3 regions of the Streptomyces sp. XY431 genome follow, and region 1 is predicted to be linked to each of the others. Evidence: riboswitches for the same ligand, from Rfam matches in the RefSeq annotation. Region 1 holds a riboswitch; each other region holds the start of a gene.
What was found. A riboswitch is a leader RNA that binds a small molecule or an ion and turns the genes downstream of it on or off. The one in region 1 is predicted to bind cyclic di-AMP.
Positions count from the first base shown of each region.

Region 2: it holds a riboswitch for cyclic di-AMP, as region 1 does, so the genes downstream of both, ADK60_RS42080 (glycoside hydrolase family 16 protein) here and ADK60_RS13860 (M23 family metallopeptidase) in region 1, are expected to answer to the same signal.
Region 3: it holds a riboswitch for cyclic di-AMP, as region 1 does, so the genes downstream of both, ADK60_RS36280 (transglycosylase family protein) here and ADK60_RS13860 (M23 family metallopeptidase) in region 1, are expected to answer to the same signal.

Region 1 is NZ_LGDO01000106.1:4,988-9,568, forward strand. It holds gene ADK60_RS13845 (TetR/AcrR family transcriptional regulator) at 1-29, opposite strand, end outside; gene ADK60_RS13850 (alpha/beta fold hydrolase) at 107-934, opposite strand; gene ADK60_RS13855 (YiaA/YiaB family inner membrane protein) at 1,064-1,354, opposite strand; cyclic di-AMP (ydaO/yuaA leader) riboswitch at 1,600-1,770, shown strand; gene ADK60_RS13860 (M23 family metallopeptidase) at 1,783-2,652, shown strand; gene ADK60_RS13865 (hypothetical protein) at 2,723-3,685, opposite strand; gene ADK60_RS13870 (GNAT family N-acetyltransferase) at 3,729-4,313, shown strand; gene ADK60_RS13875 (sensor domain-containing protein) at 4,439-4,581, shown strand, end outside.
Region 2 is NZ_LGDO01000184.1:11,332-15,912, reverse strand. It holds gene ADK60_RS19440 (IclR family transcriptional regulator) at 1-492, shown strand, start outside; gene ADK60_RS19435 (hypothetical protein) at 659-1,282, shown strand; gene ADK60_RS42080 (glycoside hydrolase family 16 protein) at 1,310-2,563, opposite strand; cyclic di-AMP (ydaO/yuaA leader) riboswitch at 2,567-2,734, opposite strand; gene ADK60_RS19425 (MoaF-related domain-containing protein) at 3,048-3,377, shown strand; gene ADK60_RS19420 (alpha/beta hydrolase) at 3,429-4,577, opposite strand.
Region 3 is NZ_LGDO01000503.1:18,821-23,401, forward strand. It holds gene ADK60_RS36270 (LacI family DNA-binding transcriptional regulator) at 1-431, shown strand, start outside; gene ADK60_RS36275 (hypothetical protein) at 500-700, opposite strand; gene ADK60_RS36280 (transglycosylase family protein) at 859-2,109, opposite strand; cyclic di-AMP (ydaO/yuaA leader) riboswitch at 2,096-2,263, opposite strand; gene ADK60_RS36285 (hypothetical protein) at 2,529-4,581, shown strand, end outside.

The sequences.
Region 1 (4,581 bases):
TGCTCGGGGGTGAGTCCGACTCGGGGCATCGCGGGTCTCCTGGTGGGTGTGGTGGGTCGGCGGACGGGGGCGGCGGCGGGCGGGACGGCGCGGACGGCGCGCGGCCTCAGGCCAGCTCGGCGAGGAAGCCCAGCAGGGCGTCGGCGGTGGCCTCCGGGTGGTCGGCCATCGGGTAGTGCCCGGCGCCCTCGACCATCACCTTGCGCGCCCCGAGCGCGGCGGCCTGCCGGTCGGCGACCAGCTCCGGGTCACCGAAGTCGGGGTCCTTGGAACCCATCACCACCAGCGCCGGGCAGCGCACGGCCGAGGTCCAGCCGACGGGCGAGGCGTCGCCGCGGACATGGCCGCGGGTGGCGGTCCGCCGGCCCGGGGTGCGCAGCGCGGAGACCAGCCCGGCCACGTACTCCTCGTGGTCGGCGGGCTTGGGGCCGGGGAAGGCGGCCTTGCGCAGGTAGAGCCCCCAGAACGCGGGCGAGCGCACCACCAGGGCGCCCATCGCGCGGACCACCGCCCGCTGCAGGGCGGTCGGCGGCACGTTCTCGATGAAGGCGTCCAGCAGGACGATCCCGGCGACCCGCCCGGGGGCGTCCCCGGCGGCCCTGACCACGCTGGCGCCGGTGTAGGAGCTGCCCGCCAGCACGGCCCGGTCGATGCCCAGGTGGTCCAGCAGGGCGAGGACGTCGCCGGCGATCGCGGCGGGGGAGTAGTCCTCCCAGAGGATCGAGGACTCGCCGAAGCCGCGCAGGTCCATGGTGATCACCCGGCGGCCGGCGGCGGTCAGCAGCGGGCGCAGGTGGCGGTACGCGGCCCGGCTGTCGAGCATCCCGGGGAGCAGGACGACGGGGGCGCCGTCGCCGTGCCCGGTGTCGTCGAAGGCGATCCGGCCACCGGGAAGGTCGAGGTAGCGGGTGGCGGGGGCGATGGTGCCGTTCATGGGAGCCTCCTCGGGGCGGGTCTTCGGCGAGCGCTGATAGCCATAAAGCTAAGGCTAATAGCCTTAGCCGTCAAGCTCTCTCGGGCGGTGGTCCGCGCCCGGGCCGGCCGGCCCCCTCCGCCCCGCCGGTCAGACTCCCTCCACCTTGAACGGGTCGTGCTCGGTCAGCAGCTTGTCCAGCCGGGCCTGGTCGACCCTGGTGACGAGGTCGGTGGTCTCCTGCCGGTCCCGGACCACCTTGGCCAGGGTGAATGCGGAGGTGACCGTCCAGAGCAGGCCGACGGCGAGGAAGGCCCTGGTCCACGGTTCGACCGGGAGGAAGGCGATCCCGAAGCCGAGGGCGGTGCCGGAGAGGGCGAAGGACAGGACGGCCTGGATGTAGTAGGCGGCGGTGGTGCGTGACTGCATCGGTGCGCTCATGGCGCCCAGAATGGCCGCGCGATTCCGGCCGCACATGAGTAGTCGTACTCAGATGGGACCCCGTTCGTTGACGTCCTCTCACGTTCGGTAGTGTCAGCTGTCATCAAACGTCACAAAACGCCCATCCAGCCGCGTAGCGTCCGATCCGTGTCCGGTCGTCACCAACGGATGGCTTGGAATCGAGGGACTCTCGGATTAACGTTTGATAACGCAGCGCGGTCCGCAACGCCGTACCCAGACGGCACCGTGCGCCGTCGCCTAATCCCGCCGGCCGGCCTCCGGGCAGGTCATGGGAGCCGGGGAACCATGTTCCTTGGGGTGAATCGGTCGGGCCAGGGCACCGCCCAGGCTCAGCCGTAGGAGACCTTCCTGCTCCGAACCCGTCAGCTAACCCGGTAGGCGCGAAGGAAGGAAAGGAGCGCGCCTCCGTGGCGTCGACGCACACCCAGGCACACCCGGCCGGGTCCTCCACCGGCACCCAGCTGCTCGACCATCCGGGCCCGTTCGCCGGCCACGGCCCCTTCGGCGGCCCCGCCGACGAGAGCGCCCCGCCGGCCGCCGACACCAGCCGGCACCGGATGCCCCGTCAGACCCGCGGCACCGCGCCGCTGCTCGGCGTCACCGCCGTCGCCGCCACCCTGGGCGCGACCGGCTTCGCCTCCGCCACCCCCGCCGCCGCGCCCGCCGTGGAGACCCCCGACGAGACCCCGGTCGCGCTCTCCGCCGACCCCGGCCTCGCGCTCGCCGCCCGGATCCAGCAGCAGGCCGACAGCCAGCGCACCGCGGCCGAGGAGACCGCCCGGGTCCAGGCCGCGCAGGAGGCCGAGGCCAAGCGTGCCGCCCAGGTCGCCCAGCAGGAGCAGGCCAGGCGCACCGCCGAGGAGGCCGAGAAGGCCAAGCTCGCGGCCATCAAGCTGCCGGTGCGCGACTACCGGCTCTCCGCCCACTACGGCCAGAGCGCGCGCTACTGGGCCCACCTGCACACCGGCCTGGACTTCGCCGCCGACCAGGGCGAACCCGTCTACGCGGTCGGCCAGGGCACCATCACCTCGGCCGGCTGGGCCGGCGCCTACGGCTACCGGATCGTCGAGACCCTGCCCGACGGCACCGAGATCTGGTACTGCCACCTCTCCTCGATCATCAAGGGCTCCGGCAAGGTCCTCCCCGGCCAGCAGATCGGCAAGGTCGGCGCGACCGGCAACGTCACCGGCGCCCACCTGCACGTCGAGGTCCGCCCCGGCGGCGGCGCCCCGGTCGACCCGGAGACCTGGTTCGAGCAGCGCGGCGTCACCCCCTGACCCCGCCTCCCCCCGAACAGCACGAGGGGCCCCGGCCGCACCGGCCGGGGCCCCTCGCCGTGTGCCGGGCCTACTCCGGCGCCCGCTCGTCGCCGTCCGTCGGCTCCTCGGCCTCCGCCGGCCACTCCCCGTCCGCCGGCTCCGCCTCCTCCTCCGCCCAGGCCGCGTCCAGCCCGGCCAGATAGGCGTCGATCTCCGCCGGCCCCGGCTCCGGCGCCAGCTCCGGGAACTCCGCCACCAGCAGCTCCGGCAGCCCCGGCACCGTCCAGGTGCCGGCCAGCTCCAGCGCCACCAGCGCCGCCGCCTCCTCGAACGCCCCGAAGTCCCCGGCGAGCTCCTCCGGCATCGGCCGGCCCAGCGCCGTCAGCTCGGCCAGGTTCCGGTAGCTGCGCCGCATCAGCCCCTGCTCCAGCAGCCGTCGCGCGCCGTCCGTGGCCATCCCGACCGCCAGGGTCCGGCCGCCGGCCTCCCAGCCCCCGTCGTCCACCGGGTCCAGCACGCCGTCCGCCTCCAGCGCCGCGAACGCCGCCAGCCGCTCCTCCTCCGGCAGCTCCCGGAACCCCTCCAGCCAGGCCCGCACCGCCTCCCCGTCGGCGGTGTCCACCCCGGCCGCGCGCAGCAGCAGGGTGTACAGCCGGGGCCAGGTCACCAGGTCCGCCCGGCGCAGCAGCCCGGCCGCGACCTCGCCCTGCCACTCGGCCTCCGCGTGCAGCCGCTCCTGCCGCTTGGCGTTCAGCCGCTTCGCCGCCCGCCGGTGGTCGATCAGCAGCCGCACCGCAGCGCCGTACGCCAGCGGGTCCTGGCCCGGCTCCGGCTGGACGTACAGGTACAGGCGCTCGTACAGCAGGTGCTCCACCGCGGCGGAGGTCGGTTCGGGCCAGCCGTCGTGCATCCTGCCCTCGCCCAGCTCCAACAGCGCCAGCACCGCTCGCAGCGGGCTCTCGGCGACCGGCTCCCGGCCCTCCGCCTCCGCCCAGGCGAGCAGCTCGGCGGCCTTGGTGCGCGGGGCGAGCCGCAGGTCTTCGTCTTCCATAACCACGAACCGTAACCGCTGGTCGCGGGTAGGGTCGGGAGCCATGGTCCCCGTTCGACTCACCGGCCCCCGGCTTGCCGTTCGCGAGTTCCACCACACCCCCGAGGACGTGGCCGCGCTGCACGCCGTGTTCGGCGACCCGGAGGCCACCCGCTACCTCCCGTTCGCCCCGCGCGACCTGGAGACCTGCGCCGACCAGGTCGCCCAGTTCGTCGAGGAGGCCGAGAAGGAGCACCGGGAGGTCTACCGGCTCGCCGTCACCCGCCGTGCCGACGCCGACGACCCGGCCCGCGCCGTCCCGATCGGCAACGCCGCGCTCGGGCTCGTCCCGTACGGGGCCGCCACGATCGGCTACGCGCTGCGCCGCGACGTCTGGGGTTCCGGCTACGCGGGCGAGCTGGTCGCCCTGCTGCGCGACTTCGCCTTCGGCCCGCTCGGCGTGCACCGGCTGGAGGCCCGGGTGGACGTCGACAACGCCGCCTCGATCCGGGTACTGGTGCGGGCGGGCTTCCGGCTGGAGGGACGGGTCCGGCACGACTACCGGGGCCCGGACGGCTGGCGCGACGCCCAGCAGTACGCCCTGCTCGCCGACGACCCGCCGGCCGGGAGCGCCGTAAAGGGGGGATAACCCCACCCCCGGTTCGCCGGGGAACCGGATGTCCGGCGGACCCGCGTTTTGACAGGCTTCAGAGGTCGGCGGGAGACGCCCGACGAGTCCGAACCGCGACCGACCCGAGGGACCGTGACCCGGCCATGAGCACCCACACCATGCAGCGCAGCGAGCACGAGGCGTACGACGGCCGCACCGGGTACGCCAAGGACGACGCCGACGACCACCGACCCGGCGCCGTCCACCGCACCGAGGAGCCGCCGTACGCCTGGCGGGCCCCGTTCAG
Region 2 (4,581 bases), on a different contig from region 1:
GCCGAACTCATGGAGGCCACCGGCGAGACCGCCAACCTGGCGGTGCTGGAGGGCGGCGAGGTGGTGTACGTCGGGCAGGTGCAGTCGCGGCGATCGATGCGGATGTTCACCGAGGTCGGCCGCCGGGTGCAGCCGCACTGCACCGGCGTCGGCAAGGCGCTGCTGGCGCAGCTGCCCGACGAGGAGGCGCGCGCCGTGCTCGGCCCCAACCCGCTGCCCGCGCACACCCCGCACACCGTCACCGACCCGCAGGAGCTGATGGCCCAGCTCGCCGAGGCGCGCGAGCGCGGCTATGTGGTCGACGACCAGGAGCAGGAGATCGGCGTGCGCTGCATCGCCCTCGCCGTTCCCGGCGCACCGACCCCGACGGCGCTGTCCGTCTCCGGCCCGGAGGCCCGGATCAGGGCGCTGGAGGAGCAGGCCGGCGCGGCGTCGCTGGTGCCAGTGATGCACGGGATCGCGGCCCGGCTGGGCCAGGTCCTGGCACCCTGACGTTCGGTCGCAGACGCGGCACGCCCGGGCGTTCACCCGTTCGAGCCACCCTTCGAGCCGCCCGAGGGCGGGTTGCCCCGGCCCCGGACACCCGTCGGCCACGCTGGTGCGGACGCGGCCCGCGACGGCGCGGGCGCGCCGGACACGAAGGGCAGGGTGAGCGGCGATGACCCGCAGCGGTTCCGTTCGAAGGCTTCTCGGCAGGTCGTTGGTGACGGGGTGCACGGTGGCGGTGCTGGCCGCCGGACAGGCCGGCGCGGTCTGTCCGCCGGACGACAAGACGCCCGCACCCGGGACGAGCGCCCCGGCACCGGGGGCCGGTGATCCCGGGGCCGCGGATCCGGGCACGACCGCCGACCCGGCCGCGGCGGCGGTGCCCTCGGACTCCGACCTCTACGTCGTCCGGATCGACCCGGAGCCGGCCGCGCCCGGCGGCACCACCACCCTGCACGCCTTCGTCGGCAACCTCGGTCCGGACCGGACCGCCTCGCCGTTCACCGTCGTGGTCACCCTGCCGGCGGGGGTGACGGCCGAGGGGCCGTTCTTCCCGGAGAACTGCTACGAGTTCCAGAACGGCCACCGGGTGCGCTGCACCTTCCCGGCCGGTCTGCCGAAGTTCCGCAGCGCGACGGCCCTGATCCCGCTCCGGCTCTCCCCCGACGTCCCCGTCGGCGAGCTGACGGGCGGCTACGTCGCGGTGCGCGGCGACGACGACCGGAACGACGCGAACAACCGGCAGCCGTTCACGATCGAGGTCGTCGAGACCACAGGTCCGAGGCCGGCCGTCTGACCGTCGGCCCCGGACCTGTGGCCGCTGCTAGCGGTACACCCGGACGTAGTCCGCCGCGAAGGTGATCGGCGTGGTGCCCGAGGGCGCGGGGTGGTAGTTCCCCGCGCTCAGGGACAGGTTGAGGATCGGGTACGCCGCCCAGTCGGCGCCGACACCCTTGCCGTCCGAGAAGACCTTGGTGCCGTTGATGTACCAGTCGACCGAGCTCGCACCGTAGTGGGTGCCGATGGTGACCCAGCCGTCCTTCGCGATCGCCTTGGCGTCGGTGAGGTACAGGTGGCCCGGGTTGATGTGGTTGGTCAGCTCCAGCAGGTTCGGGTTGTCGGTGTGGTACTCGAAGGAGTCGATCTCCCCGTGGGTGCCGCTGGTGCTGTTCCACGTCCAGAGCGCCGGCCAGGCGCCGGTGCCGGCGGGGAGCTTGACCCGGGTCTCGATGTAGTCGCCGGTCTTCACCTTGAAGCCCTCGCTGGAGTACTCGGTGGTGAGCAGCCCGGTGTCCCAGGCCTGCTTGCCGTTCTCCAGCGTGTGCGTGCTCGGCCTGGCGGTGAAGGTGGCGACGCCGCCGGAGACGGCGACGTTGTTCTTGTTCAGCCAGTCGAGCTTGTTGTCGTTCGGGTTGTGGTCGCCGTAGTGGTAGGAGCTGCTCCGGTCGGCGGTCCAGCGGGAGCCGAGGGCGAGGCTGTTGAAGTCGTCGGACCAGGTGAGCTGCTTGCCGGCGACCGGGGCACCCGTGGTGGGGGTGGTGGGCGTCGGCGTGGGGGTCGGCGTCGGGGTGGCGGCGGAGACGACGAGCTGGCGGGAGGGCAGGTTGTGCCAGCCGCCGGCGCTGTCCTGCCAGAAGCCGAACTGGGTGTAGGTGCCGGCCGCCAGAGTGCGGGTACCGGTGGTGATCGACAGGCCGGCGGGGCAGACCTGGACGTTGCTCCTGTTGCCGGGGAAGTCGAGGTTGCGCCCGGCCGCGTCGCGGATGCCGACGCCGACGGTCTTCGCGGTGAAGCAGGACGAGGAGTGCAGCGTGAGCGAGGCGGCCGTCGCCTTGCCCGCGACCATGGTGGCCGGGGCGAGCTTGTCCTGGGTGACGGTCGGCAGAGCGGCGGCCTGGGCGCCGGTCACGGCCGGAAGGCCGAGCAGTCCGGCACCGGTGACGGCGAGCGCCCCGGTCGCGGCGAGGGCGGCGGTGCGGCCCCGGTGGGAGGGACGGGCGTGGCGGGCGGCCGGGCGGCGGGCCTGGAGGCCCGGGTTCCGGGCAGGCCGAGGGGGCTGCGGGGAGGCAGTGGGCATGGCAGTGGTCCTCTGCGACGCCTACGAGGTGAGCTGTCGGGTTCGGGCGCGAGGTTGCCCGGCCGTCCGGAGAGCGGCTTCACCCCTAGCCTCGACACACGCGCACGGTTGGCGCGCGGCCGGGCACTGACCTGGGTCCCCCGCTCCCGTCCGCTGTGGTGCTCGATTGCCGGCCGGCGGGTGGACGGGACTCGGCGTCCCGACGGCGGGGCTCCGCTGTGGCGGAAGCCTCTGCAGGCTAGGCAGGCCGTCCGCGCACGGACAACCTTCCCGGGGCGGTTGTCGCGCAGCTCACACCGCCGCCCCGCGCCCCCGGCGACCGTTCCAGGCGGGCCGTGGTGGCCGTGGTGGCGGGTCCGGCGGGGAAAGTGCGCCACGGAGGCGGGGTGGTCGGATAGGTTGGAGATCCATCCGCGTCCGGAACCGTCCGGGTCGCAGCGAGCACCACGACAGCACGTCCAGAGACGAGGAGACCCGCCCCACCATGACCGCGTCCCTGCCCGCCTTCGCCGGCCGTACCTTCCTGTTCCGGGTCGACAACGGCGCGGCGTTCCGCAACGCGTACTCGGCCGACGGCAAGCGGCTGCGCTGGGAGGGCCTCGGCGAATCGGCGGGCCAGTGGGAGGACGTCTCCCTGCATGTCGCCGAGGTCGGCCCGCAGCTCTACTTCGTCAGCTGGACCGAGGTGAGCGGCATCACCGTGAGCCACGTCATGGACCTGACCCGGATGACGGTCCGCGCGTTCTGGACGTACGAGGGCGAGGGCGGCCGGGTCGGCGAGCTGCACACCGGCACCCTGGAGCAGGTGGCCTGAGCACCCCGAGCGCCCGCCCGCGGGTCCCGGCCGGACACCCGGGCGGTCGGGTCAGGCCGACGGACTGGCGGCCGGGACCGTCAGGCGCTGGGAGATCCACTCCAGTGAGGACGGGAGCAGCTTGCTCCAGGTCTCGAAGTTGTGGCCGCCGGTCTCCAGCATGCTGTAGGAGACCTTCATCGGGCCGTGCGCGGCGGCCACGAACGCCTCGGTCTCGCGCCGGTAGTTGCCGTCGCCCTCCCGGGTGCCGGCCAGCAGCACGGAGATCGCGGGCTGCGGCAGGTTCTTGAGACGCCACATCAGGTCGGCCTCGTTGCGGCGCTGTTCGCTGCCGTTGTAGAGGTCGCCGGTGCTCGGGTCGTCGGCCGCCTGGTAGTAGCCGGAGAGCGAGACGGCGGTCGGGTAGACGTCGGGGTGACGCATCGCCAGCTTGAGCGCGCAGTAGCCGCCGGTGGAGTTGCCCATGAACGCCCAGGCCCGCGGGTCGGCGGAGACCCGGTAGGTGGCCTGGATCGCCGAGGGCACGTCCTTGGCGAAGTAGGCGTCGGTCTGCGGACCGCCCGGGACGTCCTCGCACTCGGTGTCCTGCGGCAGCGCGGGCGAGGGGCGCACCAGCACCAGCACCGTCGGCTGCATCCGCCCCTCCTGAAGCAGCTTCAGCGCCGCGCCCGGGTAGTTGAGGCGGGTGACGAGGTTCTTGGCGATGCCCGGGAAGCCGGTGCTGACGACCAGGACCGGGAACTGCTTCTGCTCGTACTCGGGCTGGAAGTACTGCGGCGGCAGGTAGACGTACCCCTCGGTGGAGAGGCGGGTGGTGGCGCCGTCGATGCGGACCTCGCGGATCTCGCCGGACTTTTCGCGGTCGCGGCCGAGCGCCCCGCCGCCCTGCACCTCGGCGTGGCCGATGGTCTCGACGCGCAGCCGGCCGGACGCGTCCACCTTGTTGTGGATCACCACCGGCCCGCTGTCCCCGGTGCCCAGCAGGTCGTCCCAGCTGCTGTAGAACGCGAAGTAGTTGTTGGCGACCAGGCCGAGCGCGGCGAGGACGGCCAACTGGGTGACGAGCAGGGCACCGATCCGGCCGAGGACGGCCTTCCAGCTCCGCTTCGACAGTCTCGGCCACAGCCAGATCGTCCCGACCATCGCCGCGACGGCGATCAGAACGGTCAGTGCCAGCACCTTGTGGCTCGTCAGACCCATGTCG
Region 3 (4,581 bases), on a different contig from region 1:
GCAAGATCGAGGGCTTCACGGCGGCCCTGCGGGAGGTGCTCGGGCACACCCGGGAGGAGGCCGAGGAGCTCGTCCGGCACACGCTGTTCAGCGTGGAGGGCGGGCACGCGGCGGCCGGGGCGCTGCTGGACAAGGGCTGCACGGCGATCGTCTGCGGCAGCGACATGATGGCGCTCGGCGCGATCCGGGCAGTCCGTCAGCGGGGCCTGGCGGTGCCTCAGGACGTCTCGGTGGTCGGCTTCGACGACTCGCCGCTGATAGCTTTCACCGAGCCGCCGCTGACCACGGTCCGCCAGCCGGTGGAGGCGATGGCCAACGCGGCCGTGGACGCCCTGCTGGAGGAGGTCGGCGGGAACGCCGTCCAGCGCGGGGAGTTCATGTTCCAGCCGGAGCTGGTGATGCGCGGCTCGACCGGGGGCCGCGCGCGCTGAGGAGACATCACGAGGGACACCACGAGGGGCCCGGGAGCGAACCGCTCCCGGGCCCCTCGGCGTTCCGCTCAGCCCTCCTGGACGATGGGCCGGTCCGGGGTGACCCGGTGGCCGTCGGCGGCGTCACCGGTACGGGTCCCGGTACGCCGGCCCCGCTCCAGGAAGTCGCGGAGGATCAGTTCGACGGCGTCCTGCGGGTTCTTGGTGCCGGACAGCATCATCGCGTCGATGGCGAGATTGGCGTCGAGCGAGACGGTGACCTGGGCCATGGTGACTCCTCCTCGGGTGCTGAGCAGCAGCATGCCCGCCGGGACGGGCTTTGACCATGACTGTCCGGGACCGTGGTCGCGGCGGTGCCGCAGGCGGGCACGCCTCGGCCCCCGGGGGGAGGAGCGACGACTCTCCCCGGGGGCCAGGTGCTACCGGATCAGACCCGGCCGGCGAAGTCCGGAGCCCAGTTGGCGACGGTCTGGACCCGCACGCCCGAGCTCGGGTTGGCGGCCTCGACGTACTTGCCGTCGCCGACGTAGAGCGCGACGTGGTAGACGCCGGAGTCCTGGCCGTTGTTGGACCAGAACAGCAGGTCGCCGGCCTTGAGCGAGTCCAGCGAGACGTGCGTGGACGCGGCGGCCTGGTCGGCGGCGACGCGCGGGACGGAGACGCCCGCGGCGCGCAGCGCGGCCTGGGTCAGGCCGGAGCAGTCCCAGCCGCCGTTGCCGGTGCCGCCGTAGACGTAGGCCTGGCCGACCTTCGACTGGGCGAAGGAGACGGCGGCGGCCATGCTGCCGGTGGCGGCCGGGGCGGGGGCCGGGGTCTCGGCCTTCGCGGCGGGCTCGGCGGCCGGCTTGGCGGCGGTCCCGGAGCCGTTCTGCGCGTCCTTGGCGCGGTTGAACCAGTCGAAGCCCTGGCCGGACTTGTCGGCGGCCGGGGCCTTCGCCTCGGCGCGGTCGCCGAGGGTCAGGTGCTGGCCCGGGTAGATGCTGTGCGGGCCCTCGGCCAGGGTGGCGCGGTTGAGCTCGTACAGCCGCTCCCAGCCGCCCTGGACGTTGTTCTTGTCGGCGATGGAGGAGAGCCAGTCGCCGGCGACCACGGTGTAGTCGGCGGAGGCATCCTGGCCCGCCTGGCGGTGCCACTTCTGCCAGTCCTGGGCGCCGGTGCGCTGCTGGGCGGCGTCGGAGGCGGCCGGGGCCGGGTTCTCGGGCTCGGCGGCGGGCTTGGCGGCCGGGGCCGGGGTCTTGGCGGCCGGTGCGGCGGCGGCCGAGGTGTCCACGGCGGCGGGGGTGCCGCCCTTGGTCAGACCGGCCTGGACCGAGCAGACCGGCCAGGCGCCGGGGCCCTGCACCGCGAGCACCTTCTCGGCGATCGCGATCTGCTGGTCCTTGGTGGCGAGGTCGGCACGGGCGGCGAAGGCGGTGCCGCCGAACCCGGCCCAGGTGGAGTTGGTGAACTGGAGGCCGCCGTAGAAGCCGTTGCCGGTGTTGATGCTCCAGTTGCCGGTGCTCTCGCACTGGGCGACCTTGTCCCAGGTGGCGACGGAGGCGGCCGAGGCGGTGCCGGCGGTGAGGCACGGAACGGTGAGGCCGATGCCCGCGACGCCGAGGGCGGCGATCGCGCGGCGGGTGCGGCCGGACAGACGGGTGCCGTTGGTGGGCAGCATGAAGACGTGGTCCTCTCCCACGCCTGCGAGGTGAGCTGTCGGATTCGGGCCGGAGTAGCCCGGCCGCGCTGTGGACGCGGCTTCACCCCTAGCCCGGGTCCGGTCCGTGGACCGGTCCTGGGCGAACTACCTGTGGTTCCCCCGCTCCTGCCGTGATGTATTGCGCTGCCAGCACGCCCGACGGCAGGACTCGGCGTCGCGGACGGGCTGGGTCCGTGTGGCCACGAACGGGGAGCACGTTAAGCAGAGGCGGCTTCAAACCGCAAACATGTGTGATGACCGTCACAGTTTACGAAAGCCGTGCTGAACCGCTGTCCTTCATGATCAGAAATGACCGATTTCCGGCAACGCCCGTCATGGCCAACACAACTGCCTATGCTTCAGAGTGTCGGCACCATGCCGGCGCCGACGCAGCCGCCCGGGGGGAGGGCTACGCACCGATGGGCATCGACGAGGAGTCGGACGCCGCCCGTCCGGCCGCCAGGCCACGCGGGGCGCATCGCAGGGCAAAACATCGCAGAGCGGACATCCCGCCCGAACCACCCCGAACTCCCGTAAGCCGCCGCGCATTACTGCGCTGGCTGGCCGTCGGCACCGCCTTCGCGGCGATCAGCGGCGAGGAGGTCCTGCGCCGCTCGCTGACCGGCGAGACCCGGCTGGTCACCCCGGCCGCCGTCGTCGGCACCGACCCGCCCGGGGCGGCCGCCCCGATGGGCCAGGACGGCGGCCACGGCGCCGCCCCGCCGGCCGCCACCGCCGCCCCGGGCACCGGACCGCCCGAGCAGCCCGCCCCCGCGCCCACCGTCGACCAGGGCGGCCGCCGCTGGTCCGACCGGGCCGGCTGGGGCGGCAGCCCGCCCGGACCGCGCAGCGCCGTCCGGATCACCGACAAGGTCCTGCTCGACACCGACGCCGAGGTCGGCTCCCTGCTGGTCGAGCCGGGCGGCAGCCTCACCTTCGCCGCCGACCGCACCCTCACCCTCGCCGCCGCGGGCAACGTCGAGATCCGCGGCGCCCTCGCCCTCGCCCCCGACGGCGACCGGGTCCACACCCTCCGCTTCCCCGCCGTCGACGAGAAGCGCTTCCAGGGCGACGGCATGAAAGTGGTCGACACCGACGTCGGCCTCTGGGTCACCGGCGCCGGCTACCTGCGGCTGGACGGCGCCGCCAAGACCGCCTGGGTCCGTGCCGAGCGTGAGCTCAGGGCCGGCGACACCGTCGTCGACCTGGCCGCCCCGCCCGCCGGCTGGCTGCCCGGCGACGAACTGGCCGTCACCCCGACCGGCCCGCCCGACCAGGACGGCTTCGCCGCCGCCTACGACCTCGTCACCGTCCGGTCCGTCAGCGGAACCACCGTCACCCTGACGACCCCTCTCAAGTACCCGCACCCCAGGGTCGCCGCCGGAGGGGGCGTCACCGTCGGCGCCGAGCTGCTCAACCTCACCCGCAGCGTCCGGGTCGAGGGCAGCGCCAAGGGCCGCGCCCACGTCCACCTCACCAGCACCCGCCGGGCCGACGTCCGGCACACCGCGCTGCGCTGGGTCGGGCCGCGCGCCGACACCAAGGAGACCTGGCGCGGCCCGGACGGCACCGCTCCCGTCACCGCGCCGGTGCTCGGCCGGTACGGGCTGCACTTCCACCGGCTCGGCGACGCCACCCGGGGCACCGTGGTCGAGGGCGTGGTCGTCCGCGACGCGGGCAGCCACGCCTTCGTGCCGCACGCCAGCCACGGCATCACCTTCCGCAGCTGTGTCAGCCACGAGACCTGGGAGGACGCCTACTGGTGGGACGGCCCGCTGGACACCCGCACCCCCCAGCAGCCCTCCGACGACATCGTCTACGAGTCCTGCGTCGCCTCCCGCACCCTGCTCGAACCCAACCCCCGGGCCTACCGGCTGACCGGCTTCAACCTCGGCGCGGGCACCGGCGGCAAGGCCGTGGACTGCGTCGCCGTCGGGGTGCAGGGCGCCACCGGAGCCTCCGGCTTCGAGTGGCCGGAGAACAGCGAGGGCGTCTGGACCTTCCAGCGCTGCCTGGCCCACAACAACCTCCAGGACGGCATCTTCGTCTGGCTCAACGCCCAGCGGCACCACGTGGTCACCGAGTTCGCCGCCTACCACAACGGCGGCTGGGGCATCGAGCACGGCGCCTACCTCAACGACTTCGACTACACCGCGAGCGTGCTGTACGGCAACGCGGGCGGGGGAGTGGCGCTGCACGCGCTCGGCCGGGACCGGGGCAGCAACTTCGACGGGCTGCTGATCGACGCCGCCGGGCACAGCGACTTCGCGGTCTCCACCGCCCGGCACGAACTCGCCGGGGAGTCGGTCACCTTCAGCCGCAGCCGGTTCACCGGCTACCGCAGGGCCGGGATCGCCTTCCGCGCCGGGGCCGACGGCAGACCGGACGACGTGCTGGTGCTGGACTGCGAGTTCGACGGCAACGAGCTCTGGCTGGACCCGGAGGCCGGGGCGCCCAAGAACATCCTGCTGC